DNA from 2 places in the Clostridium sp. LIBA-8553 genome. Region 1 is predicted to be linked to the other one. Evidence: predicted binding sites of a transcription regulator. Region 1 holds the regulator's gene; the other holds the start of a gene.
The links. Region 1 encodes Rex, which represses fermentation and respiration genes when NADH is low (regulators of the CRP and FNR family bind a similar motif). Its sites were predicted from a motif close to ATTGTTAANNNNTTAACAAT; they were not measured.
Positions count from the first base shown of each region.

Region 1 (4,223 bases):
TTCCCATCATTCCTAATTTAGCCATTTTCTTAACATTCTCCATAGGGAATCTTTCTGTTTCATCAATTTCTGCAGCTATTGGTTTAACTTCGTTTTGAGCAAACTCTCTAACCATTTGCTTAACTAATTCTTGTTCTCTTGTTAATTGAAAGTTCATTTTAATTACCCTCCTTAAATCCACACAACCATTTTTATTTAAAAAATTACTTATTTTTAAAATTCTTTTCTCTTCTTTCTACAAAAGCACTCATACCTTCAGTTTGATCTTCTGTAGCAAAACATTTTCCAAAATCTTCAGCTTCAATAGTTATTGCTGAATCTATATCAACTTGCATTCCTCTATCAATTGCATCTTTACATAACTTAACAGCTATTGGTGCATTGGCAGCTATTTTTTTAGCCATAGTAATTGCTTCTTCCATTAAAGTTTCTGGTTCAACAACTTTGTTTACTAAACCAATTCTTAAAGCTTCATCAGCTTTTATCATATCGCCTGTGTAAATAAGCTCTTTAGCTTTACCCATTCCAACTATTCTTGGTAATCTTTGAGTTCCACCAAATCCAGGAGTTATTCCTAAACCAACCTCAGGTTGTGCGAACTTAGCTTTTGTAGTTGCGATCCTTATGTCACAAGCCATTGATATCTCACATCCGCCACCTAAAGCGAATCCATTTATAGCAGCAATTACTGGCTTGTCTAACTTTTCTAATCTTCTAAATACTTTGTTACCTAAAAGTCCAAATTCTTTACCCTGTCCTTCATTTAAATCTTTCATTTCTGCTATATCAGCGCCTGCAACAAATGCTTTATCTCCAGCACCTTTTAAGATAACAACATATATATCATCTTGTTTTTCGATGTGGTCTATAGCAGTATCTAAGTCCTTTAAAGTTTCTGAGTTTAGTGCATTTAATGCTTTTGGTCTGTTAATTGTTAAAATTCCAATGTTGCCCTCTTTTTCAAAGATTACATTATTTAATTCCATCGTATTTCCTCCCTCATATACCATAGCGAATATATGGTTTTAAATAGCTTAACAACTAATAACTAACAACTTAATATTTTTCACCTTATATTTTTTCCAAAATTTATTGTTAATTTTGTAACAAACAAAGACAAAAAAATAATTGAAGTACTCGGTACTTCAATTAAATTATAAAACTTAATAGTAAATATTTCAATATATTATTTATATTTTTTTGAAAATCTAATACTATTTTTCCAGATTAAACAAGTTATTCTATTATTAATTCACTCTATTTTGCGTCATTATGATTTAAAAGATAAACTAAAGTCATCATACTTTCACTTAAATGTACATTTTCTACTCTTATATCTTCAGGTACTTCAAGATCTATAGGAGCAAAGTTCCAAATACCCTTGATTCCACCTTCAACTAATTCATCACATACTTTTTGTGCATTAGTTCTAGGTACACATATTATACCTATTTCAACATCATTCTCTTTTACGAAGTCTTTTAATTTCTCTACATCTTGTATTTCTATATCTCTTATTTTAATTCCAAACATTCTTGGATTTGCATCAAATATACCTTTTAATTTAAAGCCCAATCTATTGAAGCTATTGTAATTGGCTATTGCTTGCCCTATATTACCAGCACCTATTATTACTGTATTATAGTCTCTTGTAAGTCCTAATATGCTTCCTATATTATTATATAATTCTTTTACATTATATCCATAACCCTGTTGCCCAAAATCGCCAAAACAATTAAGGTCCTGTCTTATTTGTGAAGCAGTAAACCCTATTTTTTCACTTAACTCTTTTGAAGATATTCTATCAACATCATTTTCCATTAGTTCTTGTAAATATCTATGGTATTTAGGCAATCTTTTTATAACGGCCATAGATATACCTTTTTTCTTTTCCATTTTAATAGCACCTCTTTCTAAAATTGTTCTTTTTTAAAAAGCAATTACTTTTTAGATTGTATTCTAAACTCAAATGATAAAATTACAAATTTAACCTTCTAAAATATTACCATACCCCAAAAAGTTTGTCTATATTTTAACATTCTTTCGGTTTCACTATCAAAAATATATGTATATAAGCCTATTTTTTACATTTATTTCTATTTTTATAACCCTTGGTTAATATAATTAAAATTACACTTTTTACTATAACTTAACTTTACTAATAAATTTCTACAAAAAAAATAAGGCTTGCGTGTCTAAAACCCTACGCGCACACAAGCCTATTTAAACATTTCATAATGTTTAATATAAAAGTTTAAGGGAATTATTTACAATCTATACCCTATGCCTGAAAGTATTCTTACCATGTAAGAATAGCAAAAAAACTAAGTCTTGTCAACAACATTAGACAAATTTCACGGTTATAACTTTTTATTTTTTAATATCCTACTTGAGTTTAGTACAGCTATTAATGTTACACCTACATCTCCAAAGACTGCTTCCCACATATTAGCCATTCCTAAAGCTCCAAATATTAAGATTATAACCTTAATTGCTAGAGCAAAAATTATATTTTGCCATACAATTTTATTTGTTCTTTTAGCTATGCCTATTGCTTTTATTATCTTACTTGGTTCGTCATCCATTATTACAACGTCTGCTGCTTCTATTGCTGCATCTGATCCTACACCTCCCATAGCTATTCCTATGTCGGCTCTGGCTAGTACAGGTGCATCATTTATTCCATCTCCAACAAAAGCAATCTTTTTATCCTTACTTTTATTATTAAACAATTCTTCTAACTTTTCTACTTTGTTTTGTGGTAATAAGTTGCAGTACGCTTTATCTACGCCTAGCTCTTTAGCAACACTGTCTCCAACTTTCTCATTATCTCCAGTTAACATAACAGTTTGTTTAACACCTATTTTCTTTAATCCACTTATAGCTTCTTTAGCATCATCTTTTATTTCATCTGAAATAACTATATAGCCTAATTCACTATTTTCATTAGCTAAATAAACTACAGTTCCAACTTCATTTATAGGTGTAAAAGTTATATTATCTATATTCATTAACTTGGAATTACCAGCTAAAACTGTCATTCCATCAATTGTTACCTTTATACCTTTTCCAGGAATCTCTTCATAATCTGATATTAATGATTTATCGACATCTCCATTAAAGGCACTTACTACTGACTTAGCAATTGGATGATTTGAGTAATACTCAGCATATGCTCCTAATTTTAATAATTCTTCATTATTTAATTCGCTTGTGCTTTCTACTTTTTTTACTTTAAATGTACCTTTTGTTAGTGTACCAGTTTTATCAAAAACTATACTCTCAACATTATTTAAAGCTTCTAAATAGTTACTTCCTTTTATTAGGATACCATTTTTAGATGCTACCCCAATTCCTGCAAAATATCCAAGAGGTATAGATACTACTAAAGCACAAGGACATGAAACAACTAAGAATATTAAAGCTCTTGATATCCATTCTGAAAAGCTTGACCCACTTATTACTAAAGGTGGAATAACTGCAAGAGCTAATGCTAAAAATACAACTACTGGTGTATAATATCTTGCAAACTTAGTTATAAACTTCTCTGTTGGAGATTTTTTATTACCTGCATTTTCAACTAAATCTAATATTTTAGAAACTGTAGATTCTCCAAAACTCTTAGTAACTTTTATTTTTAACAAACCACTTCTATTTATTGAACCTGCTAATACATCATCATTTTTTTCTACTTCTTTTGGTAATGATTCTCCTGTTAATGCAGATACATCTAATGTTGCTTCACCTGATAAAACAGTACCATCTAGAGGAATTTTTTCTCCTGCTCTTACTACTATTATTGATCCTACTGAAACACTCTCTGGAGATACTTTTTGTTCTTCTCCATTAAGATTAATTAAATTAGCAAAATCTGGTCTTATATTCATTAAATCTGATATTGATTTTCTTGATTTATTTACCGCATAATCTTGGAACATTTCCCCTACTTCATAAAATAGCATTACTGCTACCCCTTCTGGGAATTCACCTATGGCAAATGCACCAATTGTAGCTATACTCATTAAGAAGTTTTCATCAAAAACTTGTCCTTTTAATATATTTTTAAATGCTTTTAAAAGAACTTCTCCACCAGCTATAATATAAGCTACACCAAAGATAATAAATTCATACATCTTATCTAAATTAACTATCATTCCTATTATAAATAAAGTTAAGGCTGCCCCTAATCTAATAAGGTCTTTTTTATCTATTCCAAAATTATT
Region 1 is NZ_CM173489.1:3,091,999-3,096,221, forward strand. It holds gene AC2JAQ_RS13950 (acyl-CoA dehydrogenase) at 1-157, opposite strand, end outside; gene AC2JAQ_RS13955 (short-chain-enoyl-CoA hydratase) at 204-986, opposite strand; gene AC2JAQ_RS13960 (redox-sensing transcriptional repressor Rex) at 1,258-1,896, opposite strand; gene AC2JAQ_RS13965 (heavy metal translocating P-type ATPase) at 2,361-4,223, opposite strand, start outside.

Region 2 (4,223 bases), 1.1 Mb from region 1:
GAGAGATGCGGTTGAAAAATTAACTAGTAAATTTGCGTTAAAAGATATAGATGAATTTTTTGAGAGATATGGTAAGCATACTATATTAATAGCTAGATTATTACCATTTATATCTTTTGATATAGTTAGCTATGCAGCTGGATTAACATCAATGAGTTTTTGGTCATTCTTTATAGCTACTGGAATTGGTCAATTACCAGCAACAATAATATACTCTTATGTAGGTGGAATGCTTACAGGAGGAGCACAATTACTTATGAGCGGACTTTTAATCTTATTTGCTTTAAGTATAGCTATATATGTAGGTAAAAAAGTTTGGAATGAAAAGAGAGGTAAAAATGTCAACTAAAGAACTAAAGAAAAATTTAGAAAATTGTATTGATTGTGGACTTTGTTATAAAGTTTGTCCTATGATGAGTACCTTTGGAGAGAGTCCTAAAAGTATATTAAATAGTATTAATGAAAATAAAATTAACTTTGATGATATCTCATATTCTTGTATGCTTTGTAATGCATGTACTGAGGTGTGTCCAAAGGAAATAAATTTAAAAGATATGTTTCATAAATTTAGGATAAAATCTTACAGAGAAAATTTAAAAGACACTAGAAAAAAATTTAACTTAAGAGTTGTTCAAGCTCATCAAAAAGGAAGCTTTTCTAAGTTTTTAACCTCAAAAAATAATAATAAAATAGCAGAAAAAGTCTTTATTCCAGGATGTAGTTTAAGTGGATATGATAATGATATTATTATGAAAGTGAAAAAATACTTAGATGAGAACTTAGGAGAAACAGAAATACTATTAAAGTGTTGTGGAAAACCTTCCAAAGATATTGGAGATTTAGATTTATTTGAAAGCAATCTTAAGTATATAGAAGAAAGCTTAAAAAATAAAAATGTTAATGAAATAATAGTTGCTTGCGAAAATTGCTACAAAACTTTTGGAGAAGCTTTTAAGGATATTAAGGTAATAACACTATGGGAAGTTATTAATGAACTTGGAGTACCTGCAGAGCTTAAAAATAAGTATTTGAATTGTAAGGAAAAGTTTGCTTTGCATGATCCATGTCCAATAAAAAAAGAGGAACAAATACATGAATCAGTTAGAAATATTCTTAATGAATTAGGAATAAAAATAGTTGAGTTTGAAAAAAATAGAAGCAAAACGGAATGCTGTGGCTGTGGAGGTATGGTAGGAGTTACTAATAAAGAGCTATGGGAAAGTCAGAAAAATAAGAGAGCAAACTCTACAGAATGTGAGAATATAATTTCTTATTGTGAATCATGTGTTAATACCTTTAAATCTTCAAATAAAAATGTACTGCATATATTAGATTTGATTTTTAATGAGGAGGTTATTAGTGGAAAAATTAAGAGTCAGAAAAATGTGAGTACAATTAATCAATGGATAAATAGAATTAAATTAGCTAACAAAGTAGGGAGAGAAGATTAATGTTAGATACTTATGGAAGAAAGTATGTAAATCCATTTATAGATTTAGGTGCTAATATTTTATTAAAGTGTAAGCTGACACCAAACAGTGTTAGTATAATAGCCTTAATAATAGGAATTTTAAGTTCTGTATTGCTTTATTTTGATAAATTGATTTTAGCTGTAGCATTTCTTTGGATATCAGGATATTTGGATTCAGTAGATGGTGCTATGGCAAGAAAAAAGAATTTAACTAGTGCTTTTGGAACACTTTTAGATATAACTTTTGATAGAATTGTAGAATTAAGCATAATTTTAGTTTTAGCTTTAAAGTTTGAAAACAGTAGATTAGAATTATTGATTTTAACCATGATGATATTAATATCTATGACAATATTTTTAACTGTAGGTGCTTTAGCAAAAAATAATGGAGTTAAATCTTTTAGATATCAAGCAGGAATAGCAGAAAGATCAGAAGGATTCATTTTCTTTTCTTTAATGATTTTACTATCATATACTAAATTGGAGTTAGTAACCAATATATTTTCTATAGTAATATTAATAACAATAATACAAAGAGCACTAGAAGCTAAAAAACTTTTAACATAGAATAGACGTTTTTTTATTTAAAGTTCTGTTTTAGGTGAATTTAAAACAGAGTCGTGTCTAAAAATTCTGTTCAAATAGAATTATATAAATTTATAAATAAATCTTTATTTTAGTGATTTTTTTAATAAAGTATTAAGAGATAAATTGATGATTACATAATTAAATGTTAAGTTAATTTACACTAAATTAACTATGAAATGTATTTTATGACAATATATTTAATTAGATTTAAAAATATAAAGAATAATTTCAAAACAAATGGATAAAAATGCATACTGTGTTAAGTGTAAGTTAATTAATTAATTCAATGTTAAAAATAAAAAAATCTTATGATATACTAAGTTTGTTAAATAAAAATTCATAATGAAAATCAGGAGATGAAAAAAGAATGTTTAACTTAAATCCTAAAGAAGATAAATTTTATGACATGTTTATCGAAGAAGCAAAAAATGTAGAAAAAGCAGCAATGATATTAAGTGAAGCTTTAGGTGATCTTGGGAACAAGACAAGCCACGTAGCAAGAGTAGAAGAGTTAGAGCATAAAGGAGATGAAATAGTTCATAATCTTATAGAAGAATTAAATAATGCTTTCATAACTCCTATTGATAGAGAAGATATATTTTCTATAACAAAAAGAATGGACGATATTTTAGACTCAATAGAAAGTACTATGCATAGATTCACTATGTTTAATATAAATGAGTCAAGAGAAGGTGCTAAAGTTTTAGGAAATTTAATAGTTGATGCAGCTAAGGAATTAGTAGCTTTAATGGAAGAATTTAAGCATATGAAAAAGAAAAATAAAGAAATTACAGAGAGAGTAATTTCAATAAATAAAATAGAAAACAAAGGAGATGTTTTCTATAGACAAATAGTTTCAGAATTATTTGCTGAGGATGGAAAAACTCCAGTTCTTGAAATAATAAAGTGGAGAGAAATATATAAATTCTTAGAAGCAACTTTAGATAGTTGCGAGGCTGTAGCCAATATAGTTGAGGGAGTTGTGATGAAGTATGTCTAGTACTTTAGCGGTAACTATTGTTATCATTCTCTTAACATTACTTTTTGACTTTATAAATGGATTTCATGATACAGCAACTGCCGTTGCTACATCAATTTCAACAAGAGCTCTTTCACCTAAAGCAGCCATAGCTTTATGTGCTATATTTAACTTTATAGGGGCTTTTTTAGGAACTGAAGTTGCTAAGACTGTTGGAGATGGTATAGTAGATCAAAGTAAAATGCCTTTATGGGTAATTGCAGCAGTTATATTAGGAGCTATTATATGGAATCTTATTACTTGGTATTTTGGAATTCCAAGTAGTTCGTCTCATGCCCTAATAGGTGCTTTAATAGGTGGAGGAATAGCTTATTCTCATTCAATTAACATAGTAAGTTGGGGAACACTTTTTGATGAAGTAATTCTTTGGCTTATATTATCACCAATTATAGGTTTAATAGTTGGATACATATTTATGATTTTATTAAACTGGGCTTTAAGAAAATGCAAGCCAGGTCCTGTAAATAGAATATTCTCAAAGTTACAAGTAATATCAGGAGCATTAATGGCATTAAATCATGGAGGCAATGATGCTCAAAAATCAATGGGTATAATTACTATGGCACTTTTAAGTGGTGGATTTTTATCTACTTTTGAAGTACCAACTTGGGTTATAGCTTTATGTGCTATTGCTATGGCTACAGGAACTTCAATAGGTGGACAAAAGATAATAAAAACAATGGGAAGTGGAGTTGCTAAATTAAACCCAGTTAACGGATTTGCGGCACAAACTGGAGCTGCAGGAGTTATTGGGATAGCCACTATGTTCCATGCACCAGTAAGTACAACTCACATAATAACAACTACTATAATGGGAGTTGGAGCTTCTAAAAACCCTAAGGCTGTTAAATGGGGTGTTGCTAAGAATATAGTTTGGGCTTGGATATTAACAATTCCAATAAGTGCTGGTATAGCAGCAATAGTAGTAGAAATATTTAAGTTTATATTATAATTTAAATAAGTAAATATTATAGACTTATACTTTAAGTCATTGAAATATAGGTTAGATAAAATTTAAAGTGATTTTATCTAACCTTTTATTTATTTAATAATATTATATTTAAAGTTATCAAATATATAATATTTATTTATATATTTGTATTTGTTGTGAATATTAGATATAGC
Region 2 is NZ_CM173489.1:638,206-642,428, forward strand. It holds gene AC2JAQ_RS02680 (TVP38/TMEM64 family protein) at 1-349, shown strand, start outside; gene AC2JAQ_RS02685 ((Fe-S)-binding protein) at 339-1,451, shown strand; gene AC2JAQ_RS02690 (CDP-alcohol phosphatidyltransferase family protein) at 1,451-2,038, shown strand; gene AC2JAQ_RS02695 (DUF47 domain-containing protein) at 2,427-3,059, shown strand; gene AC2JAQ_RS02700 (inorganic phosphate transporter) at 3,052-4,050, shown strand.
Region 2: AC2JAQ_RS02695 (DUF47 domain-containing protein) is a predicted target of Rex. The motif match lies at 2,345-2,364, and genes of this name have one in related genera.